DNA from 3 places in the Pseudogracilibacillus sp. SO10305 genome. Region 2 is predicted to be linked to each of the others. Evidence: riboswitches for the same ligand, from Rfam matches in the RefSeq annotation. Region 2 holds a riboswitch; each other region holds the start of a gene.
The links. Region 2 has a riboswitch for thiamine pyrophosphate ahead of SPD45_RS13625 (LLM class flavin-dependent oxidoreductase). Riboswitches for the same ligand answer to the same signal wherever they lie in the genome.

Region 1 (10,721 bases), on a different contig from region 2:
GCAAGATGTCATGGGCATGAGTAAGCCTAGTATGAGTACAAGTGTACGGAAATTGCAAGAAATTGATATGATGAAAAAGACATTCCAACGTGGATCGAGAAAGCATTCATATATTGCTGAAAAAAATTATTTTAATACATTTATTAGTTATTTTTGCCATATGTGGGATCGTGAAGCAAAAATGAATTTAACTGCGATAAGAGAAGCAGAGTTTGAATTAGATCAAATTTTTGAAGAAGGGGATGTATCGGAAGAAACCCTAGCAAAAACGCGGGAGTTATATACACAAATAGAAGCTTCGAAAAAATATTATCGTTGGTTAGAACGCTTATCTGCCTCTGTTCGCTCAAGAGAAATTTTTAAATATGTGCCACATGAATTAGAAGATACGGATAATTGAAATTCTTGTTCGAGGCTGGTAGGAAGCAGGAACGAATAAAGGACATGGAAATGTTTATTGAAATGGCTAAAAGGAAATAGTATACATAGGAGGGATTCTCTTGGTATATGAAAACAAACAAGATTGGCCAGAAAAGTTTCCAATCGAAAAACTGATTTCCATAGAAAAGGATATGGATAAATTAATTGAAGGAAAAAAGATTTCAGTTAGACGGAATGACCGTTATGCAGATGTTGGCGATACAATTATGTTGAAAGGGCATCTGTTTGAAGTAGAGGATGTGTATCCCCAATTTTTAAAAAATATGAGTGCGAAAAATGCTCGTGAAGAAGGATTTGAAAGTATCGAGTCATATAAAACAGCATTGACAAGCATTCATGATGGAGCAGTGTGGAACCCAGAGCAACTCGTCTGGGCTCATTATTTAAAAGAAAAATAACAAAAGGCGTAAACTTTCGTTTTACGCCTTTTGTTGGCTTTATAGATCCAGTTCTTTTTTCAAATCTTTCGGTATATCAATCTTAGTATCATTAAAATCTTTAAATTCATTCCAAATATCAAATTTAATTTTACCTGCGTCTGCATCGGCAGATATATTAATTAATAATTCCTCCATGAATAATGTGTCTTTTTGGAATATAGCTTCGACTTCAACTGTTGTTTCTGTTTCTAAATCAGCCCCGGTGAGTGATAAGTTATAAACATCTTGGAAAATATAAAAAATATCTTTTGCCGGACCACTATATGTTGCGATATATTTATTATCTTTTTCTTCCACTTCTGCAAGTTCTCCAAAATCTCTTACCGCTTCAATAATATTATAGTATGTTGTACCACTTGATTTTAGTGAACCTGCAGGTAAAGGAGTGCCATTATCTTGCCATATTTCTCCATCTGATACATACTGTGCGCCATCATAAAATACGGCATGTTGGAATGTTTCACCGTTAGCGTTTTTTTCAATAAGTTCTATATTTCCTTCATCATTTTTTTCATCAATTTTTCCGATAACAGCCAAAGAGGAGGTATCTCTTCCACCTGGTGAATTAATTAAAATATCCATTCCCATATCCATATCATAAATTTCTACATTGTCGCGGCTTTCAAAGATTTGTTGGAATAGGGCCGCTGTATCGTCATTTGTATTTGTCTCTTCGTTATCATTGTTACTATCGTTGTTAACATCGTTATTTTCATTGTTTTCCTTTTCGTTCTTATTTTCATCCACTTCATTCTGTTCGTTATTGTTTTCGTTGTTCTTGTCGTTGACTTCTTCATTACCAGATTGACAAGCTACTAGAAAAATAATGAGAAATAAAGACATGAAAATCGTAACCAAGTTTCTTCGCATAAAATCAGTCTCTCCATTTCTATATAATGTAATAGTTATTTTGTTCAGTATAAGGTTACGTGTAAAAGTTTTCCAATGAACTTATACAAAAAAGCGAGAAATAGTTCTCGCTAATCATGTAATATATTATAAAGTCGTTCGAATTTCCCATAACTCTGGAAAGAAATATTGATCGAGTACTTTCTTTAAATAAGAGACTCCACCGGAGCCGCCAGTTCCTTTCTTAAACCCAATAATTCTTTCAACGGTCTTCATATGTCGGAAGCGCCATTGTTGGAATAAATCTTCTACATCAACAAGTTCTTCCGCCAACTCGTACAATTCCCAATATTTATCAACGTTTCGGTAAACAGTAAGCCAAGCCTGCCTCACACTATCATTGGAACGATGGGATAAACTAACATCACGGTTTAATACATCTTCATCAATTGGAAGCCCAGCCCTATTTAATGCTTGAATCGATACGTCATAAATGCTTGGTGCATCATGTGCTGCTTGCAATACTTCTAATAGTTTTGGATCTTTTTCATAAATGTTTAACACATGTTCTGTTTTATAGCCGAGAGAGAATTCGATGATACGGTTTTGGAAAGACTGGAAACCTGATGCATTTCCAAGTTTGTCACGGAATTCCATATATTCGGATGGTGTCAAGGTGGATAGAACATCCCACACATTTTTTAATTGGACTTGTATTTTTGATACTCTTGCTAATTTTTTAAATGCTTCTTGTAAACGATCTTGTTCAATATCTTTCGTGGCGGATTGTATTTCATGAATAATTTGCTTCATCCATATTTCACTAACATGGTGTACGGAAATAAATAACATTTCATCATGGTGATCACTTAATGGATGATGGCTATTTAATAATGTATCCAGTCCTAAATATTCACTGTACGTCATTTTTTCTTTAAAGTCTGTTTCAATTGTTTCTTCATTTTTAAAAGCTTCGTGTTCATTTAACATAACAGTTCCTCCTCTTAAACGAAAAGTTGTATGCGCTAACATTTTATTTTTAAAAATACACAGAAATTATTCTGCGCAATATTTTTTACTGTAATAGAAACTTGCATTCATAACCTATTTTATTATACATTAAAATTATAATTTAATGTAGAAACTGTGTCAATTTGGCATTTGGAAAGGCATTTCAATAGATGAATTTTGAAAAAAGGGGTAGATATAAATGGAAGCGAATTCATTTGAAGTAACAGAATCATTTGCAAAACAATTGGATGAAAAAGATTCCCTAGCAGCTTACAAAGAGGAGTTTTATGTGAAAGAAAAAGAATATTATATGAATGGAAACTCTTTAGGTTTGTTATCAAAGCGAAGTGAAACAGCATTATTAGATGCATTAGAAGATTGGAAAGAATTTGCGATTGATGGTTGGTTGCAAGCTGAACCAGCATGGTTTTATATGTCAGAACAGCTAGGGAAAATGACAGGGTCACTTATTGGTGCAAAAAAAGGGGAGACGATTGTGACAGGTTCGATTACGACGAATATTCATCAATTAGTGGCGACGTTTTTTCAGCCGACAGAGACGAAAAATAAAATTTTAGCAGATGAATTAACGTTTTCTTCAGATATTTATGCATTACAAAGCCAGTTACTTTTACGAGGTTTACAGCCGGAAACACATTTAATTCGCGTATCGAGTGAAGATGGATCGACATTGTCAGAAGAAAAAATTATCGAGATGATGACAGATGATGTCGCACTTATCTTATTGCCTTCTGTACTTTACCGAAGCGGACAAATTTTAAACATGGAAAAATTAGCATTTGAAGCGAAGCGTCGTAATATTATGATCGGTTTTGATTTAGCACATTCCATTGGTGCACTCCCACATCAATTACATGATTGGGGAGTCGATTTTGCGATGTGGTGTAACTATAAATATTTAAATAGTGGGCCTGGAGGTGTCGGTGGCTTATTCGTTCATGAGAAACATTTAGGGACGACACCTGGATTACGTGGTTGGTTCAGTTCAGATAAGGAGAAACAATTTGATTTAGATCATGATTTTGTTCCCGCACAAACAGCAAGTGCATTCCAATTAGGGACTCCTCATGTTTTATCTCTGGCACCATTAAAAGGTTCGTTGGAGATTTTTAATGAAATAGGAATTGAAAATGTACGTGCAAAATCACTTCGTCTAACAGCGTATATGATGTATTTAATCGATCATGAATTGGCTGGATTTGAATTTGAAATTACAAATCCACGGGAAGCAGATAGACGCGGTGGACATATTAGCTTAGCACATAAAGAAGCTGCAAGAATTTGTAAAGCGTTAAAAGATGCTGGAGTTATTCCAGATTTTAGAGCACCGAATGTAATTCGTTTATCACCAATTGCATTGTACACGTCTTATCATGACGTATGGATGGTCGTGCAAATTTTAAAAACGATTATGGAAGAAGAGGCTTATAAGAAATATGAAAACAAACGTGATGTCGTTGCATAAGGAAGTGTTTCGATGAAGGACAATTTCAAAAAAATTTTTTATGGAAATGGTGAAGAACAATTCGGGGAACTACGGTTGCCTGAAAAGGGGGATGGTCCTTTTCCAATTATAGTTATCATTCATGGGGGGTTTTGGAAAAAGGCATATGATTTAAAACATATCCGTCCATTAGCAAATGCATTTACATCGCATGGTTTTGTGACATGGAATATTGAATATCGTCGTGTCGGCCATGTAGGAGGTGGTTGGCCGGGAACGTTTGCAGATGTGAGTGCAGCATTACAATACGTCGAAAAGCTAGCAAACCTATATCCGATTGATTTGGAAAGAGTCGTTACATTAGGTCATTCTGCTGGAGGACATTTGGCCTTATGGGTGGCAGCTCAAGAAAACTTACATGAAAATAGCCCAATCCGTTTTGAAAAAAATCCACTGCCAGTAAAAGGAGTGCTTAGTCTAGCTGGGATTGGTCATTTGGAAACGATGTATCAAATCCATCATTGGGAAGAAAAGTTGTTTGATTCAGATGTGAACCCGACACGTGATCTACTTGGTGGAACACCAGCACAATATAAAGAAAGATATGAGCACGGATCACCGAGTACATTATTACCGATTTCGTCTAATATCGTGCTTATCCACGGTGAATTAGATATTGCAGTTCCATTTGCGATGAGTAAAATGTTTGATGAACGAGCACGTGCATCGGGGACAAAGGTGGAGCTTATACCTTTTAGAGACTTAGAACACTATGCTATCATTCAGCCGGATACAAAATCTTGGCCGGTATTGTTAGAGAAAGTGCAGGAAATTATTAGAGAGTAGTAAACATTCTTAGTTTTGTATGAAAGTTAAAAGTAAAGGTCTTGTATTTTACACTATTTTTGATAATATGGAAGTAACTCAATATACGTATCACAGGGGGAGCAATTTTTGCTGAGAGTGGACAATGTCCAGACCCTTCGAACCTGTTTAGTTAATACTAACGTAGGGATGTGGTGACACGAGGATGGGCTACCCATTCTTATATACCTCTATGGATACGCGTTGAACAATATCATAGGGGGTTTTTTATGTGAAGAAATTTTTACCATTACAGGCGATGCTCGAAGTAGCAATTTTTGCCGCATTAGCCATGTTAATCGATTTATTACCAGGAATTAAGCCGATTCCATCCATTTCTATTTCATTAGCGATGGTGCCAATTTTTATTGTAGCATTTCGTTGGGGTGTGAAAGCGAGTTTTATTTCCGGATTTATTTGGGGGATTTTGCAAATCGTTACTGGGGATGCATGGATTTTAACGCCATTACAAGCGTTTATCGAGTATTTTGTTGCCTTTAGTTTTATCGGTTTTGCAGGATTAATGATGGGCGTCGTGCAAAATGCAGTTCGTTTACAAAACCGTCCCAAGTTAATTACATCTGTTTCAGTTGGAGTGCTTATTGGAAGTATTGGCCGTTACTTCTGGCATTTTATTGCCGGCGTTGTTTTCTTTGCAAACTATGCAGAAGAAGCGGGTCAAACACCGATTTATTTCTCATTTGTTACGAATAGCATTACGATGATATCAAACTTTATTGGTTGTTCGATTGTAATTATTTTAATTTTAATGGTTCGTCCAACATTTTTAACGATGAACAAACCATTGGAAGCAAATAGAAAAGTTTCGTAAATGTTTTAACGAAAAAGACCTCGGTAAAAAGCATTTCATTCATTAAAGTTAAATAGTGGAGCTATCGTCTATATTTTATGGACGGTAGCTTTTTTATATGTTGTATACATTTTTGTCCATTTTATTACTGATGTAATTTTATGTAAAAAATGTAAAATAATATATTCAATTTACATGTTTACTGTTATACTTAATGCAACGTTTTTTTTCATCTGTTTATCTGCTTCTCATATTTTGATTCCTTCCGTTTGAAAAATCTGGTACTTTACGGCACATAGAATAAAATGCTACATTTTACTTATTACTAAATAAATGTAAGCGCTTTACAAAGAAAGGGAGCGATCATAAATGGATATTAAACATACACACAAATTTAAAGCATTAAGTGCACAACAGGTGTGGGACACAATCCAAAACCCGGAAGTATTAAAAGCAGTATTGCCAGGTTGTAAAACATTTGATGAAGTAGGCGATGAGCAATATAAAGCGGTACTCGGAATTAATATGGGGCCAATTAAGGGAGAATTTACGGCAGATGTGGAACAAGTCGATAAAAATGAACCAACATCTTATCGTCTCCTTGTAAAGGCGAGTGGAAAACCAGGTGAAATTGATGCAAATGCGTTAATGGAACTGGAGGAGGTAGATGGAAATACGGAGTTAACATGTACAGCAGATGTTGCGGCAACAGGATTAATGGCGACGATTGGTCAAAGAATGATTGGTGGCGTAGCAAAAGTAGTTTTAAAGCAATTTTTTAAAGATATAGAGAAAAAAGCAAAACAATAAAATTTATGTGGAGGTGCATGTATGTCAAATCTTGTGAATGTTACTGTGACGATTAATGGAGAAGAACGTTCAGCAGAAGTGGAACCACGTATGTTATTAGTTCATTTTATTCGTGATGTATTAGGGATTACAGGTTCACATATCGGTTGTGATACGAGCCAGTGTGGGAATTGTACGATTTTAGTAGATGGACGAGCAGCAAAGTCTTGTACTTTATTAGCAGTCCATGTGGATGGATCTGAACTTATTACGGTAGAAGGTTTAGGTACAGTTGAAAACTTACACCCTGTGCAACGAGGGTTCTGGGAAGAACATGGATTGCAATGTGGATATTGTACACCGGGGGCAATGATTGCAAGTATTGAATTATTAGCACAAAATCCAACACCGACAGATGAGGAAATTAGAGAAGGATTAGAAGGGGTAATTTGCCGTTGTACGGGATATGAATTTATCGTAAATGCGGTTAGAAGGGCATCGGAAATTATGAGAGAAGAAAATGCAGTGAAAGGAGTGAAATAATCGATGAGTAAACTAGTTGGACAACGAATGAAACGTAAAGAGGATCCAAAACTTATTACAGGGAACGCCACATACTTAGATGATTTGAAAATTCCTAATTTATTACATGCATATATCTTAAGAAGTCCACATCCACATGCTAATATTAAAAGCATTCATAAAGATAAGGCGCTTGCACATCCAGGAGTAGTGGCGGTATATACAGGAAAAGATTTAGAAGGGAAAATCAATCCCGTACCAACTTCGTGGAAAGTTCCTGGAATGAACTTAATTGAAACGGCACAATATCCTTTAGCAATTGATACTGCAAGATATGTCGGAGATGGTGTTGCAATGGTTATCGCAAGTGACCGTTATGCGGCAGAAGATGCTGCAGAATTAGTGGAAGTAGAATATGAAGTATTGCCATCTATTTCCAACCAAAAAGAAGCGCGCAAAGAAGGGGCTCCACAAATTTATGATGAAGTACCAAATAATACGGCTTTTACGTATATTGCAGGTGAAGTAACGGACGCCGATATCGATGGGGCGGAAGTAGTTATTCGTGGAAACTATAGTACACAGAGAGTTGCGCCAAGCCCGATGGAAACACGTAATTCTTTAGCACAATATAATCCGGGTAATGGTGAGTTGAAGTTATATGTCGGTTCACAAAACCCACATATTCATCGTATGGTCCTTTCAGAAGTGTTAGATTTTCCAGAACATCGATTACAAGTAAAAGTAGCTGATATGGGTGGAGGCTTTGGTGGGAAAATTGGTGTATATCCTGACGAAGCACTTGTATCGTATGCGGCCATCGATCTAAAGCGTCCGGTGAAATGGGTAGAGACACGAAATGAGCATTTCCAATCTGCGAATGCTGGACGAGATATGATGGTAGATGTAGAACTTGCTGGAACGAAAGATGGGAAAATTACAGCAATAAGAGTAGTAAATCATGCTAATATCGGTGCGTATTTAGCAACATTCGGACCTGGTAACCCGACAATTGATTTTGGGTTAATGGTGTCTGGTCCATACAAAATACCGAAAGCACAAGTTACAACATATGGAATGTATACAAACACTATGTCTGTAGATTCTTATCGTGGCGCTGGAAAGCCTGAAGTAACATTTATGCTAGAACGTGCTGTAAGTGATTTTGCTAAAGAGATCGGCATGGACCCTGTAGAAGTGCGTAAATTGAACTTTGCTCAAAAAGAAGAGTTTCCTTTTACAAATGCACAGGGGTTAGTATATGACAGTGGTGATTATGATAAAGCACTAGATAGAGCAGTCGAAATTGCTGATTATGAGAAGTTACGCCAAGAGCAAAAAATGGCCTTAGGAGAAGGGCGTTATATCGGTATCGGAATTTCTTCATATGTTGAATTGTCCGGTTTTGGACCTTCAGCAGTAGCAGGTGGCATCGGGTTCCAAGGTGGGATTTGGGAGAATTCGACGGTTCGCGTACACCCGACAGGAAAAGTAACGGTATTTACTGGTACTTCCCCACATGGACAAGGTCATGATACGACGTTTACGCAAATTGTTGCAGATAAGCTCGGTATCCCATATGAAGATATTAATTTTGTTTTTAATGATACGAAAGCGGTTTCGATGGGTTGGGGAACATATGGATCAAGGTCTTTAGCAGTTGGAGGAAATGCAGTTGCCCTGTCGACTGACAAAGTGATAGAAAAAGGACGTATCGTCGCAGCTCACCTATTACAATCAGAAGTAGAAAATGTTGCATTCGAAAAAGGTGTCTATTTTGTCAAATCTGACCCGACTATGCGAAAAACATTCCAAGAAATTGCGAAAGCAGCAAACTTTGCTTGGGATATGCCAAAAGGAATTGAGCCGGGATTAGAAGAAAAAACATTTTTTGATCCTTCGAACTTCACGTATCCATTCGGTACACATATTGTCGTTGTAGAAGTTGATCCAGAAACAGGACATGTAGAGATTTTACGTTATATTTCTGTCGATGACTCTGGTAAAATTGTCAATCCACTCGTTGCAGAAGGGCAAATTTTAGGAGCGGTTGCTCAAGGTGTAGGACAAGCATTGTGGGAAGAAATTAAATATGATGAAAAAGGTCAATTACAAACAGGTTCATTTATGGACTATACAATGCCAAAAGCGAGATTTTTCCCGAAAATTGAAATGGATTTTACAGAAACATTATCACCTGTAAACCAACTAGGATCTAAAGGGGTTGCGGAATCTGGTGTAACTGGTTCTATTGCAGCTACAGCGAATGCAGTGATGGATGCACTTGCACCATTTAATGTGGAAAATATTAGTATTCCATTAACACCTGAGAAAGTTTGGAGAGCGATACAGAAAGGGGAGGGTAAACAATGATTCCTGCAAAGTTCGATTATAAAAGAGCGAAAACAGTAGAGGAAGCTGTTCAATTGTTAAAGGATAGTGATGGAGAAGGAACAATTCTTGCAGGTGGACATAGTTTACTTCCTTTATTAAAATTTCGAATTACAGAGCCTGGATTATTAGTTGATATTAGTAAAATAGAGGGACTAAAAGGTGCACGTATCGAAGAGGATCGTTTAGTCGTTGGTGCATTAACGACACATTATGATGTATCAAAAGATGAACTTATTTTAGACAAAATCCCAGCGCTTGCAAAGGCAGCAAGTGTCATTGGAGATTTGCAAATTCGTAATCGAGGTACGATTGGTGGTAATCTTGCTCACGGGGATCCTGTTGCAGACTATCCAGCGGTAGCGATTGCATTAGATGCATCTTTAAAAGTTGTTAGTGAAGATGGTGAAGAAGATATACCGCTCGAAGGTTTTGTATTAGGACCATTAATTACATCGATTCCAGAGACGGGGATGGTAACGGAAGTTAGTTTTGAATTACCACCAGCTCATGCAAAACAAACTTATGTTAAATTTTTCCACCCTGCTACAGCATATCCTGTAGTTGGAGTGGCGGTTATTGCAGGGGTCGATGAGAACAATGAAATCGATTTTATAAGAGTCGGTATTACAGGAGTTGGAGATGTAGCATATCGTGCTGAAGAAGTAGAAGATGCGCTAGAAGGACAGACTCCATCAGCCGAATTAATCGATGAAGCTGCACAATTAGCTGCTGAAGATGGAGATATGGGTGAAGACTTATTTGCATCAGAGGAGTATCGTGAACATTTAACGAAAGTGTTTGTGAAACGAGCATTAAAAGAAGTACTATTATAAGAAGTAGCATAATGGTAAAGAATAAGAAAACGAATTGTTCTTTACCATTATTTTTACAAAGTTGTATCTGGAGGTAGGTACACGATGAGAGAAAACGAAAAAGTGTATGATGCAATTCAACAAGCAAAAAACAATGGTGTGAAAGCCGTTGTTGCAACAGTTGTTAAGGTGTATGGATCGAGCTATCGCCGAGAAGGAGCCAAAATGTACGTAGATGAAACAGAACATCATGTCGGCTTAATATCTGGAGGTTGTTTGGAATCAGATGTAAGGGAAGTAGCAAAAACAGTATTAGCATCTGG
Region 2 (10,721 bases):
GATTTTGAATATATAGTAACATCAACTGAAATCGATGCATTAATTTTGGAAATGAATTTAATTAAAAAGTATGATCCAAAATATAATGTTATGTTAAAAGATGATAAAAGTTACCCATATTTAAAAATTACGAATGAGCGTCATCCACAATTATTAATTACGAGACAAGTAAAAAAAGATGGTGGGAAATATTTTGGTCCCTATACGAATGTTATTGCTGCAAGGGAAACGAAAAAGTTATTAGATCGATTATATCCACTACGAAAATGTTCCAATCCTCCAGGGAAATATTGCTTATATTATCACTTAGATCAATGTCGAGCATGTGCGAAAGAAGCACCTTCAAAATTGTTTTATGACAATATAACAAAAGAAATTACACGTTTTTTACATGGTGGGTATAAAGAGATAAAGAAGCAAATTGAAACAAAAATGTTTGAAGCAAGTGAACAATTACACTTTGAGCGAGCAAAAGAACTACGTGATCAAATAACTCATATTGAAGCAGTAATGGAACAACAACAAGTAGCATTAAATGAAAATATTAATATAGATTTATTTAATTATAGTTATAATAAAGGCTGGATGTGTGTGCAAGTATTTTTCGTACGCCAAGGGAAATTATTAGAACGTGATGTTTCTATTTTTCCATTTTATAATGAAGCAGATGAAGCGTTTATAAGTTTTATTGGTCAATTTTATTTGCATAAGAGAAATTTATTGCCAAAACAAATTTTACTACCAATTGGAACAGATGCGGAAATGATTCAACAATTATTAAAGGTTGAGACGTACACTCCATTTCGAGGGAAAAAGAAAGACTTAGTAGAACTAGCAGGGAAAAATGCAAAAATTGCGCTTGATGAACGTTTTAGTTTAATTGAGTTAGATGAAGAACGAACGATTAAATCTGTTGAACGTTTAGGTGATTTATTGGATATTGAATCACCAAGACGTATTGAAGCATTTGATAACTCCAATATTCAAGGAACAGACCCTGTCTCAGCGATGGTCGTTTTTATCGATGGAAAAGCGAATAAGAATGAATACCGCAAATATAAAGTGCGCCATGTGGAAGGTCCAGACGATTTTGATACGATGCGTGAAGTAATACGTAGGCGGTATACACGCGTGTTAAAGGAAAACTTACCGTTACCTGATTTAATTATTGTAGATGGTGGAAAAGGACAGATGAGTGCGGCAAAAGATGTGTTAGAAAATGAATTATCATTATCGATACCTGTTTGTGGGCTTGTAAAAGATGAAAAGCATAAAACAGGTGAACTGTTGTTTGGAGACCCACCTGAAATTGTGCCATTAGAACGCCGATCAAATGAATTTTATTTAGTACAAAGAATCCAAGATGAAGTGCATCGATTTGCCATTACATTTCACCGACAATTGCGTGGAAAAGGTATGGTGCAATCAGTATTAGATGAAATACCTGGTGTTGGTCCGAAAAGAAAGAAAACGCTATTAACTCATTTTAAATCGATCACGGAAATAAAAGATGCATCTTTAAAACAACTTACTGCTTTAGGTATTCCGACTCAAACAGCGGAAACGATTTTAGCACATTTGAATACGGAAGCATAAAAGCATTCCAAAAGTGTTGAGAAGACACTTTGGAATGCTTTTATTAATCTGTAAAAACGACTTGAAATTGTACACGATATAATTTTTCGTTTACTTTTTCTGCAGCCTCACAATGCCTACCATGTATTCGTTGAATCATTTCGGCGATGAACCCTGCTTCCATTCGGAAATCGACATCGAGTGGTGACCGTAATCGATGGACGATATCGTCAGACATTAAATGAAAAATAAGCTCGTGTTTTTTTTGTTTCACTAATTCCAATTTTCCCCAACGAAACTTCTCAAATAAGTATATGAGGTCGTCTAATGATGTTATTTCAATGTTACGAGCTAAGTCCCTACCTGAAAAGTAAAGAATTGCATCTTTCTCCGTTCCTAGCATATTTGGCAAGCATACATATTTTAAAATATCAAAGCCAATTGTTTCAGATGATAGTTGATCTATCGTATGTAATTTTAATTGTTCCTTATCCATGTACGTCATCCTCTACGCTTATTACTTCTTGTATTATAGCATAATTTTATGTAAAATATAGTGTTAGAGAGATAGTAAAATACAATCTAAACTAGAAACAGAGATATTCATAACAAGCTGAATTTTTTTGTATCCGCGTTTGGAGGCGTATTTTAATTATCTCTTAAATAATCATACATATATTTGTATAATAATATTAAAATTAAAATTGTCTATTTCTTGACGCTTTTTCGCGTAAGAAGTACAATAAAGAAGACTTCTTGTTATACGTTTACAAATTTTACATATCATTTTTGTGTAAAACTTAACAAGCGGTTCTTAATTTGTTGTGCAATTTTAATTTTAATATAAAAAAATTTAAGGAGGGAGTAACACATGGTGGATCGTCGTCAATATAACTACCGAAGATTGCATTCACTATTAGGTGTTGTTCCAATTGGACTATTTGTTGTACAACACTTGATTATTAACCACTTCGCAGTATATGGGGAAGAAAGTTTCAACAAAGCAGCTAATTTTATGGGGTCTTTACCGTTCGTATTAGCGCTTGAGACATTCGTTATTTACTTGCCAATCTTATTTCATGCTATCTTAGGAGTTTATATCGTATTCGTTGCTAAAAACAATACGAAAAGATACGGATTTTTCCGTAACTGGCTATTCTTCTTACAACGTGTTACAGGTATTATTACACTTATCTTTATTGCATGGCATGTTTGGCAGACAAGACTGCAAGTAGCAATCTCGGGAGCAGAAGTAAACTATCAAATGATGGAAGATATTTTAACAAATCCATTCTTCTTCTGGTTCTACATTATTTCAATTATCGCAGTTGTATTCCACTTAGCTAACGGGCTATGGGGTTTCTGTGTCTCTTGGGGAATTGCACAATCTCCACGCGCACAAAAAATCGTTACATATGCAACTGTCGTAGTATTCTTTGTAGTTAGCTACATTGGAATTAGAACTATTATTCAATTTGGTTTAGGTGTATAAGATAGAGGAGGGAGTATGAACAATGAGTAATCGTAAAGTCGCAATAGTAGGTGGCGGATTAGCTGGCCTAATGGCTGCTATTAAAGCTGCTGAAGCAGGCGTTCAAGTAGACTTATTTTCAATTGTACCTGTTAAACGCTCTCACTCTGTATGTGCCCAAGGTGGGATTAATGGTGCGGTAAACACAAAAGGTGAGGGGGACTCACCAGCAATTCACTTTGATGATACAGTGTATGGTGGGGACTTCTTAGCGAACCAACCACCAGTACAAGCAATGTGTGATGCTGCTCCAAGTATCATTCATATGTTAGACCGTATGGGAGTTATGTTTAACCGTACACCGGAAGGATTATTAGACTTCCGTCGTTTCGGGGGAACACAACACCACCGTACAGCATTCGCAGGAGCAACTACAGGACAGCAATTATTATATGCTTTAGATGAACAAGTTCGTCGCTATGAAGTAGAAGGACTTGTGACAAAATATGAGGGATGGGAATTCTTAGGCGCTGTAATTGATGAATCAGGAATAGGCCGTGGAATCGTCGCTCAAAACATTAAAACACATGAAATTAAATCATTCCGTTCAGATGCTACTATTATGGCAACTGGTGGTCCTGGTATTATTTTCGGTAAATCAACAAACTCTGTAATTAATACTGGTTCTGCAGCAAGTATTTTATATCAACAAGGTGTAAAATATGCAAACGGTGAGTTCATCCAAATTCACCCAACAGCAATTCCTGGAGACGATAAATTACGTCTTATGAGTGAATCTGCTCGTGGAGAAGGTGGACGAGTTTGGACATATAAAGATGGAGAGCCTTGGTACTTCTTAGAGGAGAAATACCCTGCATACGGAAACTTAGTTCCTAGGGACATTGCTACTCGTGAAATCTTTGATGTCTGTGTAAATCAAAAATTAGGTATTAACGGTGAGAACATGGTTTATCTTGACCTTTCTCATAAGGATCCAAAAGAACTAGACATTAAATTAGGTGGAATCATCGAAATTTATGAGAAGTTCGTTGGAGAGGATCCACGTAAAGTACCAATGAAAATCTTCCCAGCAGTTCACTATTCAATGGGTGGAATGTGGGTCGACTATGATCAAATGACAAATATCCCTGGTATTTTCGCAGCAGGTGAATGTGATTACTCACAGCACGGTGCAAACCGCCTAGGTGCTAACTCATTATTATCTGCTATTTTTGGTGGAATGGTTGCAGGCCCAAGTGCGATTGAATATATCGATGGATTAGATAAACATGCAGAAGATTTACCTGCTTCTTTATTCGAGAAATATGAAAAAGAAGAACAAGAGAAATTCGATGCATTGTTAAACATGAAAGGTACAGAGAATGCGTACCAATTACACCAAGAACTAGGTCAATGGATGACAGACAACGTAACTGTAGTTAGAGACAACGAACGTCTAAAGCAAACAGATGAAAAACTTGTTGAACTACTTGAGCGTTGGGAAAAAATTGACATCGGTGATACGTCTACGTGGAGTAACCAAGCTGTTATGTTTACACGTCAATTAAAAAATATGATCCACTTAGCTCGTGTTATTACTTTAGGAGCACTTCAACGTGATGAGAGTCGTGGTGCACACTATAAACCAGAATTCCCAGATCGTAATGACGAAGAATTCTTAAAAACTACTATCGCTGAATTTGATGCGAAAGCTCAATCACCAGTTATTTCATACGAAGATGTGGATGTTTCTTTAATTCCACCACGTAAACGTGACTATACAAAATCAAGTGAAGGGAGCAAGAAATAATGGCTGAACAAAAAACAGTAACGTTTATTATAACGCGACAAAACGGCCCTGATTCGGCTCCATATGAAGAAACGTTCCATGTTCCTTACCGTAAGAATATGAACGTAATTTCAGGACTAATGGAAATCCAAAAAAACCCAGTGAATGCTAATGGAGAAAAAACTTCTCCAGTTCAATGGGAAATGAACTGTCTAGAAGAAGTTTGTGGTGCTTGTTCTATGGTTATTAACGGAAAAGCAAGACAATCATGTGCTGCTTTAGTTGATAAATTAGAACAACCAATTCGTTTAGCACCTATGAGCACATTCCCGGTTATTCGTGACTTAGTAATCGATCGTAACCGTATGTTTGATGCGTTAAAACAAGTAAAAGCTTGGATTCCTATCGATGGTACACACGATTTAGGACCAGGACCACGTATGCCTGAGAAGAAACGTCAATGGGCATATGAATTATCTAAATGTATGACTTGTGGTGTATGTTTAGAAGCGTGTCCAAACGTAAATGATAAAAACGACTTTATCGGTCCAGCAGCTATTTCTCAAGCTCGTTTATTCAACTCTCACCCAACAGGTGATATGAATAAGAGTGATCGTTTAGCTGGTTTAATGGAACCAGGTGGATTAGTTGGCTGTGGTAACGCACAAAACTGTGTGGAAGTTTGTCCAAAAGGAATTCCTTTAACAACTTCTATTGCAGCGATGAACCGTGCGACAGTAGTACAATCATTTAAAAACTTCTTCGGAAGCGACAACGCATATTAATAATTAATAAGACTAGAATTCATTCGGATTCTAGTCTTATTTTATTGGCTCTTTGTCAAATGGTGTTGGTGACCCTCTTAAAGTCATCTAATATGTAATTGTGTGGAGCCAATAAGAATAGCGTGAATATGTCACTTCGGAAATGTACTCCGCTTTCCGCGTGCGGCTGCTATGCCAAGCTCAGGCTTTGCCTTATCTAGGCCTTTTCTCACGCAGGAATCTACGTACATTTCCTACGTTTCATCTGGCTGTTTATATGCTAGTTTCCTCTTCCTTTGTAGCTTAAACTTCAAGGGAGGAGGATTTTTTACTTTGTATGATTAATCTCCATTTAAAGTGTAAAATGATTCTCTTTTTGAAATTATGAAAGTTTCGATATTATAAATGATACTCTAACAATGTACAAAAACGATTGGATAAGAAGGGCATGCGGACAAAATATGATTGGTATTGCATAATATTTCCGAGGTGAATATTATGCATATGCAAATTGATATTAATATAGTGATTGAAATTAATACGCTGATGTATACGTCAATTTAGCTGTGATGAATTTAGTTATTCTTCCTCGATATGCTTTAATTCTACAGCATTTTCTTCGACTTCGATGTTCTTATCTTGTATATCAAGCAGTAATTTTATATTTCTAGAATAAGACAAGTGATTTCCCGCCTGGATTTGGTTTTGGTCGACTTTAATTCTAAAGGGAAATTCACTGGCACGATATATTGTAGAGTCTTATTTAATATATTTGATCAATGAATAAGACAACGCTTTCATTATTTTTGAAAATGTATTATAATGATTGAACAGTCATTCATTATAAATAGGAGTGAAAATATGAGTTTAGACAATTTAACAGTTCAAGAAGTATGGGGAGAAATTGATCGTGTTGCTAAAGAGAATAAATCGATCATAGAAACAGTGAATGGAAGTTTTGTGTTCGAAATTAAAGCAGGGGAGGAAGTAGTGTATAGCCTAGAATTGACAGAGGGGATTGCAACTATTACAGAAGGGAAATTAAATGATGCCCAATGTACACTTGCGATGAATGAAAAGAATTTTAAAAAATTACTACAAGGTGATTTAAATGCGACTGCTGCATTTATGACGGGAAGATTAAAAGTAAAAGGGGATATTGGACTCGCATTAAAGTTAGAAAATATGTTGAAGAAGCTATCTTTTTAAGGAGGGATTTATATGACAAAAGCACCGTATATTAAAAATTTTAATCGTTGGAAAGAAGAATTTAAATATCACGTACCTATAAAAATTCGATTTTCTGAAACAGATATGTTTGGTCATATGAATAATGTATCTCCGTTTATATATTTTGAAGAAGCGCGTATTGAATATTTTAAAGCGGTTGGCTTGTTTCAAGATTTTGATAAAGTGGAAGATGTTCCTGTCGTAGCAGATTTACAATGTGATTATTTAAAACAAGTATTTTTTGGAGAAACTATTCAATTATACGTGAAAGCGAATCGAATTGGGAGTAGTTCATTAGATATTCACTATATGGGTGTGCAAGAAAATGGAGATGTTTGTTTAACAGGTCGTGGTTCCATCGTAAATATTAATAAGCATACTGGAAAACCAGTCGCAATTAGTGACGAAAATAGAGATAAAATTTTAACGCTACAAAACTGACGATATATGTCAGTTTTTTTGTTATATGGTATGATATTTATTGAGGTGTATACAGTGAAAGAGGAAGAATTAACCCAATTTGCTACCCAATTTTTACGTACCAATTTTCATATCGACTTAACCATTCCAATCGTTCGGAATAATCGTCTTCGTTCTTCATATGGTAGATATGTCATGACGAATAAACAACATCCAGTTCGTATCGAAGTTGCAGGGAAAACATTAGATTACGGTACGGAAGAGGCAATAAAAGGCATTATCAAACATGAATGCATTCATTATGCATTACATATGCAAGGTCAATCGATGCGTGATGGCCATCCTGTATTTGAAAAAACATTACGAAAACATAATGCTCCTAGTACAAATACGATGAAAATTGGTTTATTTTATCTTTTTCGTTGTGAAACATGTGCACGTACTTATGAAACAAATCGTAAACAAATAAGTAAAACGCCAAAAAAGTATCGTACAAAATGTTGTAATGGAAAAATTACCATCATGGAAACTAGGAAATATGATGGAAAACATTTTTCAAAAGTATCACATTCATTTACTTGTTGAAACGTTAGAAATGTATTAGCATGGATATGGGAGTATTTTGAAAATTTCAACATTAATGGAGGCATATACATGGCAAGCGAACGTTATGAAAAAGGAATGGACGTATTAAAGGATTTTAATTTAGTAGATCAGCATCATCCGGAAGGACATATGGATATTGGAGCAGGTTTTAAAGATTTGGCACCAGATTTAGAAGATTTTGTAGTGGAGTTTGCCTTTGGAGATATTTATGGTAGAGAAGGCATTGACCCAAAACAAAAAGTATTAGTAACAATGGCATCATTGGTTGCCCAAGGTATCCCACAAATTGAAATGCATGTAAAAACAGGAATTAAAGTTGGATTAACTCCAGAAGAAATTGTTGGTGCAATTATTCATATATTACCATATGCTGGATTTCCAAAAGTTTTAAATGGATTAAAAGCAGTACAAAAAGTCTTCAATGAACAAGGAATTACTGTAAAAACGAAATGAAGCATTAATTAATTGAATAGAATCACTAGGGGTGTTTTTAAAAACTGAGATGAGGTTATCCTCAAACCCTTTGAACCTGAACTAGTTCATACTAGCGTAGGAAAGTGTATGATTGTATGTATTTGGAACGAATTCTGTTTTTTTTACATACTATTTTGCTATAAATACGCAATTTTCCTATGAATATTAGGGGAATTGCGTTTTTTAATGTTTAAAAAGGAGAGGGAAAAATGAAGAATCATAAACAGATGCATATTGGAGTATTAGTGATAGGTTGTGGCCACCATCAGGCTGCATGGTTAAGTTCGGATTCAAGTGTTGAACGTGTTGGAGATATTGCATATTATCAAGAATTAGCTCAAATTGCAGAAAAGGGATTGTTTGATGCTGTGTTTTTCGCAGATAATCAATCGTTTCAAGGTATTAGTGCGAATGTTATGCCGGCTTTTTGGTTTGACCCCATTGTGAATTTAACTGCTATATCGCAAGTAACGAACTATGTTGGTTTAGTATCTACTATTTCGAGTACATTTTCCAATCCATTTACAGCTGCGAGGCAAATTTTAAGTTTGGATCATGTGTCTGGCGGGCGTGTTGGTTGGAACCTCGTTACATCGATGACAGATTTAGAGGCACAAAATCATAGTATGGAAAAACTGCCAATTCATGCGAAACGTTATGAAAAAGCGGCAGAATTTGCAGATGTTGTTACAAAATTGTTCGATTCATGGGAAGAAGCAGATTTTATTCATGATAGAAAAACGAAACAATTAATGCGTCCAAATAAAATAAACCCAATAAAGCATATTGGAAAATACTTTCAAGTGCGTGGGCCGCTAACGACTCCAAAAAGTCCACAAGGTCGTCCGGTACTGATGCAAGCAGGTGCATCGAATCCGGGAATTACATTAGCAGCCGAATATGCTGATGCGGTTTATTCTGTTTCATGGAACCGGAGACAAGCAAGGGAGTTTAGAGAAAAGATGGATCAAGCTGTTTTGGAACGTGGCGTGAGAAATAGACATATTAAAATTTTTCCGGGGTTAGTAACGTATGTTGGCAAAACTCGAGAAGAAGCATTTGAGAAAAAAGCGAAATTAGACAAGCTGTTGGATACAGACACTATTTTAAATCAATTAAGCATTTTCGTCGGACAGGATTGTTCTAAGTGGGATTTAGATAAAAAGGTGCCAGTCCTTCCACCTGTTGAGGAATTTTCTGGACCGGTAGGACGTTATAAAACTATATTAGAAATTATTCGTGATAAAGATCCGACCGTAAGAGAATTATTAAGTTATTTAAATGCTGGTGGGGGCCATTTTACTTTAATTGGAACGCCCGAGGAAATTGTCGATGAAATGGAATTATGGTTCAAGGAAGGGATTGCAGATGGCTTTAATTTAATGCCACCTTCCTTTCCACATAGTTTAGAAGATTTTGTAGAATTGATCATTCCTGAACTACAGAAACGTGGATTATTTAGAACCTCCTATGAAGGCTCAACTTTACGTGAACATTTTCAACTGGAAGAATAATAGAAAAACCGACTTTCGATAGTGAAAGTCGGTTTTCGTTATAATGATAATTCCCCCATTCTAACAAGCTCTATCACTGCCTGTGCACGACCTTTTACACCCAACTTTTGGATAACGTTTGAAATGTGGTTTCGGACAGTTTTTTCAGATATGAATAGTTCTTCTGCGATTTCCTTTGTTGTTTTGTCTTGTAAAAGTATCGTAAATACTTCTCTTTCACGTTTTGTTAGTACGCTTTGTTGGTGAAAGTTTTTCGAGTCGTTCAAATGGTCCCCCTCCTTGCTGTCGGTGAGATGCATTTAGAAGGGAATTATTTAGTCAGTTTATTTTATGAATAAATGTACGAAAAGTGCGTAAAATGAATGATTTATACGTTTATCCTTTGTTTGATATGACATTTGTCACATAGAAATGATGACATTTACGTCTAATAAAAAGATTTTCACTCTCTTATACTAAAATAGGACGCCTATGAGGGGGAGAAAAATGTCAAAAGAGAAAACGAGAAAATTACATCAACAAGTAAAGCCGTATACATTTGCGGATCATAAAAAAAGTACGATACAAATTTTTAATACGATTGTGCCGTTAATTGCTACTTGGATTATCGCATATATAATGGTACCAATTAATATGTATGTAGCGATTGGCTTATCGGTGATAGCAGCAGGACTGATTGTTCGTACATTCATTATTTTTCACGATTGTACACATGGTTCTTTTTACCATGACAAACGAAAAAATAATATGTTAGGAACGATTACAGGAGTGTTAACGAGTTTTCCATATGAAAAATGGAAACGAGAACATGCGATTCACCATGCTTCTAGTTCTAATTTAGATGAACGTGGCATTGGAGATATTTGGGTAATGACAAT
Region 3 (10,721 bases), on a different contig from region 2:
GTTCCGCCATATCGTAATGCAGCGGTTGAAGCATTCAACCCTCCTGGTGCTTTGCCGATGCCTAATTCCACTCGTTCAGGAGCCAATGCTTCCATCACATGAAAGTTTTCTGCAACTTTATATGGGCTATAATGTTGCAACATGACCCCACCAGCACCGATTTTTATTTTATTTGTCTGTGCCAACAAATGACTCATTAATATTTCTGGTGATGCACCTGCAACATCTTCTGACTGATGATGTTCCGCCACCCAAAACCGGTGATAGCCCCAACTTTCTGCTTTTTGTGCTAACTCAACCGTACTTTTTAAAGCATCTTGAGCTGTTCTATTAGGAAAAATCGGACTTTGATCTAAAATCCCAATTTTATATGTCATATGCTCTTCCTCCGTTCATCATTTTTACATAGCCATTCCATTAACAATGCCCAATGAAACAATGACAACACGGTATTTTTTGACGAAATATATAAAGCTTTTTATGACTGGTCATCGTCATCCACCTTTTATTATTAGTTTTAACATTCAATTACTCGGGATTAAATGTTACAAATAGTATATCATAGCAATTTTTATTCGTGTAATAGATTTTAATCTGCTTTCTTATAGAGAAACTCTATCAATCTCCTTCGTCCATGTTGCTAAACTATCAAAGTATGGCGGTTTTTCGCCGATATAATGAATCATTTGCGCTTTTAACGATTCCTTTGCGACGACTGGAACATCAAGGGAGGTTACTTTACCGTCAGCTACTTCCTTTCGTACACATATTTCTGGTAAAAATCCGATGCCAGCATTTTCTAGTATTAATCCTTTCGCGGTTTCTAAACTATCTACCTCATACGTAATCGTCGGTACATGAGCAGCATTGAAAAATAAATTTTTCACTTTCGTCCAATCTAATGACCCACATTCATAAAATACGATCGTTTCCTCTTGTAACTGTTCCATGCTTATATTTGGCACATTTTCAAAATGATGTGGGTGGGAGACGAATAAACGAATCGGTGTTTGTAAGATCGCCGTTTTTTCTAAAGATGGATGGGCACTCGCCCGCACAAAGCCAACATCTACTTCCCTGTGCAATACTTTACTTTCAATTTCTTCCGTCGTTCCCGTATGCATCGTAATTTGGACATTCGGATAGGCTAATTTAAATTTTGGTAAGACGTAAGGCATGACATAGTTGGCGATGAGTCCAGTTACTCCAATGACAATATGGTCTGTAGCCGCGGTTTCCTTCATTCGTTTCTGGCCACTTTTGTATGCCTGTACGATCGATTCAGCATAAGGAATAAACGCTTTTCCTTCTTTCGTCATGACGAGGGACCGTCCGACTCGTTCAAATAATGCGACATTCAACTCTTTTTCCAATGTACGAATGCGCGAAGATACAGATGGTTGCGTCAAAAACAATGCCTCTGCCGCTTTATTTACACTTCCAAAATGATGCACATATAAAAAAGCTTCTAAGTTTTGAATATTCAACGTAGAACCTCCTAATCATTAATTATTATTAAGTATATCAATTTACTACGAATAATCTATGAAAAAGAATCTAGCATGATACTAGATTCTTTAAAATTGCTTATTAAATATTTTCAAGTATCCAAGCTTATAAGAAATAAATGCACCTACTACTAGCATACCAATCATCATCGCGAAAAATATCCAATCGCGTGCCGTTACATAAGTTCGATGATAGTACGTTCTGTTCCGGTCGCCAGTGAAACCTTTTGACTCCATCGCAATGGCGACACGTTCTGCTTTTCTTATCCCATTTGCCAAAAGTGGAATCGAATAGCGCTGAAATTGATGTATTTTTCCTTTTATCCCTTTCAATCTCCCAACCCCACGAATTTGGTGTGCTTTTTGCAATAATTGAAATTCATGTTGAAATACTGGTAAAAAACGATATCCTGCAATAATACCGTATGCAAACTTCGGTGGCAGTTTACATTGATGAATAAAGCTCATCATGAGCTGTGTCGTATCTGTCGTAAAAATAAACATCATGGACATCATTAAAAAACAGAGCGAACGAAACATAATACTTAACCCTGTTTGAAGGCCGCCAGTCGTTAAGGTCATCCAACCAAATGTGAAAATAACATCCCCACCAGCAAAACCATCATTTGCATACAATGCAGCCGTCCAACCGAAGCCAAATGAAAGCAATAAAAATATAGCGAAAATTTTCACTCCTTTTTTCAAAGGGATTTTCCCATAGCCAAATGTCATAAGCAGTAAAAATAGGAGATAAAAAAGTGGTGTAAACCAATCATAAAAAAGACTGAGACATAATCCTGGCACTAAAATCGCCAGCAACTTCACAACGGGATTAACTTTTTTCATCCTATCTCTCCTATTCTCTTACATTGCGCTTTTTCTACTTCGAATGGACGACGTAAATGGGCAGCGTGTAATAGCCCTTCCTCTTCCCATAATGTGTCAGGGGTGCCATGAAAGGCGATTTCCCCTTCATGGAGCACGTATACCGTGTCACTCATTGCAGCAAGATCCATATCATGCGTGACGATAACGATCGTAATCCCTTTCTCTCTTAACTCAAACATCGTATGTATTAGCCGTGCTGTTGTTTCCGCATCTTGCCCGAATGTCGGTTCATCAAATAATAAAATATCTGGCGTGTCATCAAGTACGGTTGCAACACTTAGCCTTCGCTTTTGCCCTCCACTTAACGAAAATGGATTCCGATGTTTTTCCTCTTCTAGTTGAAAATGTTCGAGTAAATAGGTGGCGGTCGCCTCCATTTTTTCTAGTTGTTCGTCATTTAGCCGCATGGAAAAGACGAGTTCATCATAAACCGTATCTGTTATAAACTGATGTTCCGGATTTTGAAACACGAAACCTAATTTATGCCGCAGTTTCATTTCTTTCCATTTTTGTAAAGGACGATGTTGAAAATAGACTTCCCCTTTTGTCGGGGTCATAATGCCAGCCATCAACTCAAGTAAAGTCGATTTTCCGGCCCCATTTTTTCCAAGGATAGAAATGAAAGCCCCTTTCGGAATAGCCATATAAATCTGTTGTAAAATGGTCCGCGCTTTTCGTTTATATGTTATATCTTCAAGGCGCATGACGGTTTCATTGTCTTTAGGATGCTCTTGTTTTTGTGCGGTCGGAAGCTTGCGAGCATGCAGATCGATTCCAAAAGAATGTCTAGAGAACTTCTTCGGTATAAAAATGCCCGCTTCTTCCACTTGTTCCTTATAAGTCGTAAACATTTCTTCTGGGGATGCATCTTGTAGCAAGCGACCATTTTTTCCTAATAATAAGACACGGTCTGTCATATCCAACCATGCATCTGCTTGATGGTCGATAATGAACACACTCATTTGCCGTTCTTCTTGAATTTGTTGAATAAGTTTTATGAATGATTCTGTTGCATGTGGATCCAAATTAACGGTTGCTTCATCTAAAATAAGCAATGTCGGCTCCAATAAAAGAACTGCAGCTAAAGCAATTTTTTGTTTTTCTCCCCCAGATAATTCGTGTAGTTTCCGATATTTAAATTTTTCCATGCCGACTAGTAAAAGTATCTCATCGATTTTTTCGTCCATTTCATGTTCACGGATCGCCATATTTTCTAATGTAAATGCTAACTCATCGGCAACATGGATCATGCAAAACTGCGCTTCAGGATCTTGAAAAACGACACCGATATGTTTGCTCCAAGCACCAGCTTGTGCGTCTTGCAAATGTGCTCCACGAAACATTATCGTGCCAGCTGTTTCTCCTTCCACCGCTTCTGGGTATAGCCCATTTAAACAGAGGGATAACGTGCTTTTACCAGAACCACTCGGACCCATGAGCAATGTCACTTCGTTTTCATGCAAGATAACATCTAGTCCTCGTAAAATAGGCTCATCCAATGATTCATAAGCAAACGAAAAATTTTCTATCGTTATAAATGGCAATTTTTTTGCATGTTGATTGTTTTCGTTTGAATATTTCTCGTTTTCCACACGCTTATGCTGCATCTTTTTCACGTTTTTTTCTAACCTCCTTGCCTAATGCATAACCATCTAATACACCTGTAAATGCTAACTTATCTGCTATCCATTTTCCGAGTACTCCACTTAGAAATGCCCCACTTATTAACCGAATGGAAAGCATGCCGATAAGCACGGTTGGAGCAAGAGCCATATTTCCAGAAGCGAATAATTGATAAATAAAACTATATATAGCTGCTATCATTCCTGACAAAATTAGTACGCGAAGGTGATAGTTTTTATATTTCGTTAATAGAAATGCCGTCTCAATCCCTGCTCCTTGGACAAGCCCAATTAACAAAATCTTCGCCCCACCAGGACCCCCTGCTAAAATTTCAACCCCCGCTGAAATAATTCCTGTAAAAAGAGCTGCCCCAGGTTTTCGAATAATATACATGGCAACGACAGATCCGATAAACCATAATCCAAATACAAATTCAAAACTAAATGGCGCAAGTCCGATCGGGGTTAATATATTTCGTAAAGTAGATGCAAACAAAACGAAAAACATATATAGTACCCCAGCAACAACCGAAATAATCGACAACATTACAATTTCTTTCAACTTCCAATTTTTCGTCATACGTCCATACACTCCTTGATTATTATTATTTTTGTCGTTCCTTTTTTGATCGCTCCTTTCTTTTTCACAAATAAAAAAACTGCATTCCCGATTAGGAAATGCAGTCGAATATATAAATATACAAAAATAACACATATACTGTATATGCCCGGCCACACTTCCCCACGCTAGTATTATCTAGATCGGGTGCCAAGGGTCAAGGATTACCTTTCTCAGCCATTCAACATAGCTCCCCTAGTGCTTTTTAAATATATGAAATTTTATAACTATGATTGTACGGGATTCCAGAGGAACTGTCAAGCTCCCTTCTTAATTTCACTGATCGTAAATACGAGAAAACGGACACAAATAAATGTAAATGAAATGAAACAGCTCTAATTACCTGTATGACGAGGATTTATACGACTTCCTTCGTTTATACGGTGTTCCCAAACTTTTTTGTATTATGTTATAATATTTGAATGGAACGATACGATTGTCATCACTATGATATCGTTCCATTTATTGCTCAATAAATAGCTATTGAATACAAGTATGTGAGGTTAGGAGAATATATAACATGGCAACAAAAAATATTATCGTAGAAAGAAATGTTCCGGCGACGATGCGGGATGGAACGACCTTATATGCAGATATATATCGTCCGGAAAAAGAAGGGACATATCCGATTTTACTTACGCGCATCCCATACGGAAAACATGATCCATTTTATTCGCATCGCTATTTAGATACACATCGTTTCGTTGATCACGGATATATCGTCATCATTCAAGATGTTCGTGGACGTTTTGCATCTGAAGGTACATTTTCGATGTTTACGAACGAAGCGAAAGATGGATATGATACGATTGAATGGGCAGCTCACTTACCATACTCAAATGGAAACGTCGGGATGTTTGGCCTTTCTTATTATGGATACACACAATTATTAGCTGCAACAGAAAAAGCGCCACATTTGAAGGCAATTTTTCCTGCCCAAACATTAAACGATAGTAGATCAGGTGCGACATATCAAAACGGTGCCTTTCTAGTCGGCTTGTTTCAATCGCTCATTTTAGGTACATTCGTGCCAGACTTATTAAAACGAACATATAAGGATGACCTAGCAACATATTATCGTATGATGCAAAAATGGGCACAAGAAGTCGACCAAATTGAGAAATGGTATGAAACAAAACCTATCAAAGATTGGTCTATTTTAAAAGAGTTCGGTTTAGAAGGTGATTTTCTCGACATGATCACACATGAATTAGACGATGATGCATTTTGGGAAACATATAGCTTATTAGAGAAATACCCGAACATACAAGTTCCTGCGTATCATCTTGCTGGTTGGTATGATTGCTTTTTATATAGTACGATTGAAAACTTTAAAAATATGCGTGCTAAAACTGATTATATGCAAAAATTAGTGATTGGACCGTGGGCACATGGTAATTTTGGACATGTGATTGGGGACCGTTCATTTGGCATGAGTGCGTCCGAACATTTCATCGATTTAAAAGAAGATTTAACTGCATTACATATCCGTTGGTTTGATCATTGGTTAAAGAAGGAAGATAAAGGTTTCGCTGAAGAAGCTGCAGTTAAAATTTTTACTATGGGTGTGAATCAATGGCAAGAAGCTGATGAATGGCCATTACCGAATACCAACTATACACCGTTTTATTTGCATAGTAATGGAAAAGCAAATACACGTTTTGGTGACGGTCATTTGACAACGGAAAAACCAGAGAATGACGAGAAACATGTCGATCAATTTGTATACGATCCAACGAATCCTGTTCCAACAACTGGCGGTGGCACACTATATGAAGGAGTGGCAGTCGAGGGACCATACGATCAACGCACGGTAGAAGAACGTGAAGATGTGTTAGTGTATACCTCAGATGTCCTTGACGCACCATTAGAAGTAACTGGACCTGTTTCCGTAAAGCTGTGGGCAAAAACAGATGCAAAAGATACAGACTTCACAGCAAAATTAGTCGATGTTGCCCCAGATGGAACAGCTTATAATTTAACCGATGGCATCATTCGCGCTCGATATCGTCATGGTAATGAAAAAGCAGGTGATGTGGACGGTGCAATCATTCCATATGAAATTAACTTGTGGGCGACGAGTAATGTTTTCAAACGTGGTCATCGCATTCGCGTCGAAATTTCATCAAGTAATTTCCCACGTTTTGATGTAAATCCGAATACGGGTGAAACTGTGATCCATTCAGATGATATGCAAACAGCGACACAAACAATCTATCATAATGAAACATATCCATCTCATATTATGTTACCAGTTATCCCGAACGTAAAATAATATAAATGAACATTATAGTAGTATCGATATGCACCCCTTTTGTTTAACGAAAGGGGTGCTTTTTCCTATTGTTTACGTCATCGTCTGTTTCATTTTATTTGCTACGATAATAATGATCGGTGTGCCAATAATTGTCGGCGTTATCCAAAAGAAGACGGGCGATAAATTAGAAAAAAGTGGTTGCTCCGAAATATTTACTACAAGGACTGCAGTGACAATACCGATATAGGAACCGATCATGCCTGCAATATGTCGAACAATCCAATTTTTTCTTCGTCTTTTTCCTGCCATATAACCGAATAAAGCAAAACAATATGAAAAAATCGCAATATAAAATAAATAAGATGATGCCTCCCAATGGATGATGGACGTGACAATAGCTGAAATAAACACTACTACATAGGAAGTATGGTAGATCTCCCCTAAATACGTATGCCAACCACGGTGTTTTTTTGCAAATACTGCCATAAGGCCAACGAGCAAACAAATACTCCCAGATACAATATGTAATACGATAAACAAACTAAATACAGTCATTGTTTTCTCCTTTATATTTTTTAAATGAATGGGTTAACTCCAGAAATCGTTTCGTCATTTAAAGGAAACGATTGTACCTTAATTTTCTTTTAGAAACTTTAAACCTTTACAAGCTTATCCTACAAGCTAGTTTTTTTGTGACTTCGATGATTTGATTAAGAATTAAGTCATCATCTGTTTTATATTAATTTTTCCGTAAAATTTTCTCCAGTGTTTTTCCTTTGGCCAATTCATCAATTAATTTATCTAAATAACGAATTTCCTGCATCAACGGTTCCTCAATCTCTTCCACGCGAACCCCACAAATGACTCCCTTAATAAGTGTTCTCGCCTCATTCATTTCTGGTGCATGTGCAAAAAACGTTTCAAAATCTGTTTGTTTATCAAGTTCTGTTTCGAGTTGTTCCTGACTATAACCTGTCAACCATCGAATGATTTCATCTACTTCTTCCTTTGTCCGCCCTTTTTTCTCCGCCTTCGTTATATAATGCGGATACACGCTCGCAAAACTCATCGTATAAATTTTATGTTTTTTCATTTAAACTCCTCCATTCATTCATCGCTAAAATATTCAATGATAATCGTTCAACTTTGTTGCAATTTTTTCTATATAGATCATTTGTAATTATTTTTAGTATAGCATTATTTTATTGTATCGCTATATAAATGTGGGAGCAAATTCTCACTGACGAACGCACGCAGTGGATCGTACAAAAAATCCCGTCACCATATGTAAGATGACAGGATTTTTTTGCATGGAAAAGCATACATTCAGCTAGATTTTAGTAATCTCGTATTAGATTACTTGGCACATACTTGGCACGAAACATTTTTCAGCAAAAAAACCCTCATCACAAACTTTACTGTGACAAGGGTTTTCGTGTTTTAACCGATCGAACCTTCCATCTCGAACTTAATTAGGCGGTTCATTTCTACTGCATATTCCATTGGTAATTCTCTTGTGAATGGCTCGATGAAGCCCATGACGATCATATCTGTTGCTTCTTGTTCTTCCAGTCCTCTACTCATTAAGTAGAATAACTGTTCTTCTGAAACTTTTGATACTTTCGCTTCGTGTTCAAGAGAAATATTGTCATTTAAGATTTCGTTGTACGGAATCGTATCTGACGTTGAAATATTATCTAAGATTAACGTATCACACTCAATATTCGCGCGTGCTCCTTCTGCTTTACGTCCGAAGTGAACGATACCGCGGTACGATACTTTTCCACCATCTTTTGAAATAGATTTCGAAACGATGGAAGAGGAAGTATTCGGTGCTAAGTGGTACATTTTTGCACCAGCGTCTTGGTGCTGACCTTTTCCAGCTAAAGCGATGGAAATTGTCACACCACGTGCACCTTCTCCACGTAATAAAACAGATGGGTATTTCATCGTTAATTTCGACCCCATATTACCGTCAATCCACTCCATTGAACCGTTCGCTTCCACCGTTGCACGTTTTGTAACTAAGTTGTACACGTTGTTCGCCCAGTTTTGGATTGTTGTATAACGGCATGTAGCATCTTTCTTAACGAAAATTTCTACAACCGCACTGTGTAATGAGTTTGTCGTATATGTCGGAGCTGTACATCCTTCCACATAGTGTACAGATGCACCTTCGTCCACGATAATAAGTGTTCTTTCAAATTGACCCATATTTTCAGAGTTAATACGGAAGTATGCTTGTAAAGGTACTTTCGCTTCTACCCCTTTTGGTACGTAGATGAAAGATCCACCAGACCAAACTGCTGTGTTTAATGCAGCAAATTTATTGTCTGAAGCTGGTACAACTTTTCCGAAATACTCTTTAAAATATTGTTCATGCTCTTGTAAAGCTGTATCCGTATCTGAGAAGATTACTCCTAATTTCTCTAAATCTTCTTCTAAGCTTTGGTATACTACTTCAGATTCGTACTGAGCAGAAACCCCAGCTAAATATTTTTGCTCTGCCTCAGGAATTCCTAATGCGTCAAACGTACGTTTAATTTCATCAGGTACTTCATCCCAAGTTCTTCCTTGTTGTTCCGTTGGTTTCACGTAGTAAACAATTTCATCAAAATCTAACTCAGATAAGTCTCCACCCCATTGAGGCATCGGTTTTGAGTAGAAAATGTCTAATGCTTTTAGACGTTCTTCTAACATCCATTCAGGTTCGTTTTTCATTCGTGAAATTTCTTCCACGACAGCTTTCGTTAACCCTCTTTCCGTACGGAACACCGAAACGTCTTTATCTTGGAAACCGTATTTATATTCACCAATATCAGGTACATTTTTAGCCACGTAAAAAACCTCCTTAAAGTTTTTACTTTTTGTGTACTCGTTCCATCGCTTTCCATGCTAATGTTGCACATTTAATACGCGCTGGAAAATTCGAGACACCTTGTAATGCTTCAATATCTTCTAATCCAAAATCATCAAAATCTATTTCTTTCCCAAGCATCATTTGTGAAAATAGCTCCGACATTGCGAGCGCTTCTTCGACAGTTTTTCCTTTAATCGCTTGAGTCATCATCGATGCAGAAGCAAGACTGATCGAGCAACCTTCTCCTGTAAACTTAACGTCCTCTACGATATCGCCATCAAGTTTAAACTGAAGAAAAATTCTATCTCCACAAGTTGGGTTATTCATTTCTACCGTTAAAGATTCGTCTTCAAAAGTGCCACGATTACGCGGATGTTTGTAATGATCCATAATCACTTGGCGATAGAGTGTGTCTAAATCAAAATGAGACATTTCCGAAATACTCCTTTGTTTTCAAAAGACCTTCCACTAAACGGTCGACTTCTTCTTCTGTATTGTATAAGTACATGCTTGCTCTCGCTGTAGCAGATACTTGTAATTCTTTCATTAATACTTGTGCACAGTGGTGACCAGCACGAATCGCAATTCCTTCTGTATCAAGCACTGTTGAAACGTCATGTGGATGGACTTCATCTAGATTAAATGTAACGAGTGATGCTCGTTTTCTCGGTCCATAAATTGTTAATCCGTCAATATTACTTAATGCATCGTACGCGTAATTTGCAATATGTTCTTCATATGCAGCGATTTCGTCTAATCCAATTTCTTCAAGAAAATCAATTGCTGCACCAAGACCGACTGCTCCAGCAATGATTGGTGTTCCACCTTCAAATTTCCAAGGTAGCTCTTTCCATGTTGAATCGTATTTTTCAACGAAGTCAATCATTTCTCCACCGAATTCTACTGGTTCCATAGCATTTAGTAAATCCTCTTTCCCATATAATACCCCTATTCCAGTCGGAGCACA

Region 1: it holds a riboswitch for thiamine pyrophosphate, as region 2 does, so the genes downstream of both, thiT (energy-coupled thiamine transporter ThiT) here and SPD45_RS13625 (LLM class flavin-dependent oxidoreductase) in region 2, are expected to answer to the same signal.
Region 3: it holds a riboswitch for thiamine pyrophosphate, as region 2 does, so the genes downstream of both, SPD45_RS03045 (ECF transporter S component) here and SPD45_RS13625 (LLM class flavin-dependent oxidoreductase) in region 2, are expected to answer to the same signal.

Annotation. Positions count from the first base shown of each region.
Region 1 covers NZ_JAXHDE010000010.1:21,540-32,260, reverse strand. The annotation lists gene cudC (choline uptake/conversion transcriptional regulator CudC) at 1-400, shown strand, start outside; gene SPD45_RS09125 (ASCH domain-containing protein) at 501-839, shown strand; gene SPD45_RS09120 (hypothetical protein) at 879-1,751, opposite strand; gene kynA (tryptophan 2,3-dioxygenase) at 1,878-2,720, opposite strand; gene kynU (kynureninase) at 2,941-4,227, shown strand; gene SPD45_RS09105 (alpha/beta hydrolase family protein) at 4,240-5,052, shown strand; TPP riboswitch at 5,138-5,238, shown strand; gene thiT (energy-coupled thiamine transporter ThiT) at 5,303-5,902, shown strand; gene SPD45_RS09095 (CoxG family protein) at 6,251-6,691, shown strand; gene SPD45_RS09090 ((2Fe-2S)-binding protein) at 6,713-7,213, shown strand; gene SPD45_RS09085 (xanthine dehydrogenase family protein molybdopterin-binding subunit) at 7,217-9,565, shown strand; gene SPD45_RS09080 (FAD binding domain-containing protein) at 9,562-10,419, shown strand; gene SPD45_RS09075 (XdhC family protein) at 10,504-10,721, shown strand, end outside.
Region 2 covers NZ_JAXHDE010000022.1:25,176-35,896, reverse strand. The annotation lists gene uvrC (excinuclease ABC subunit UvrC) at 1-1,596, shown strand, start outside; gene SPD45_RS13665 (DUF2507 domain-containing protein) at 1,640-2,071, opposite strand; gene SPD45_RS13660 (succinate dehydrogenase cytochrome b558 subunit) at 2,447-3,067, shown strand; gene sdhA (succinate dehydrogenase flavoprotein subunit) at 3,090-4,856, shown strand; gene sdhB (succinate dehydrogenase iron-sulfur subunit) at 4,856-5,620, shown strand; gene SPD45_RS13645 (SCP2 sterol-binding domain-containing protein) at 6,461-6,808, shown strand; gene SPD45_RS13640 (acyl-CoA thioesterase) at 6,821-7,270, shown strand; gene SPD45_RS13635 (SprT-like domain-containing protein) at 7,325-7,834, shown strand; gene SPD45_RS13630 (carboxymuconolactone decarboxylase family protein) at 7,904-8,308, shown strand; TPP riboswitch at 8,326-8,428, shown strand; gene SPD45_RS13625 (LLM class flavin-dependent oxidoreductase) at 8,539-9,843, shown strand; gene SPD45_RS13620 (helix-turn-helix domain-containing protein) at 9,882-10,109, opposite strand; gene SPD45_RS13615 (fatty acid desaturase) at 10,330-10,721, shown strand, end outside.
Region 3 covers NZ_JAXHDE010000002.1:82,742-93,462, forward strand. The annotation lists gene SPD45_RS03025 (MsnO8 family LLM class oxidoreductase) at 1-377, opposite strand, end outside; gene SPD45_RS03030 (LysR family transcriptional regulator) at 603-1,487, opposite strand; gene SPD45_RS03035 (energy-coupling factor transporter transmembrane component T family protein) at 1,578-2,354, opposite strand; gene SPD45_RS03040 (ABC transporter ATP-binding protein) at 2,351-4,003, opposite strand; gene SPD45_RS03045 (ECF transporter S component) at 3,993-4,598, opposite strand; TPP riboswitch at 4,741-4,844, opposite strand; gene SPD45_RS03050 (CocE/NonD family hydrolase) at 5,158-6,912, shown strand; gene SPD45_RS03055 (DUF2306 domain-containing protein) at 6,985-7,449, opposite strand; gene SPD45_RS03060 (DUF2200 domain-containing protein) at 7,634-7,987, opposite strand; gene sufB (Fe-S cluster assembly protein SufB) at 8,335-9,732, opposite strand; gene sufU (Fe-S cluster assembly sulfur transfer protein SufU) at 9,755-10,186, opposite strand; gene SPD45_RS03075 (cysteine desulfurase) at 10,173-10,721, opposite strand, start outside.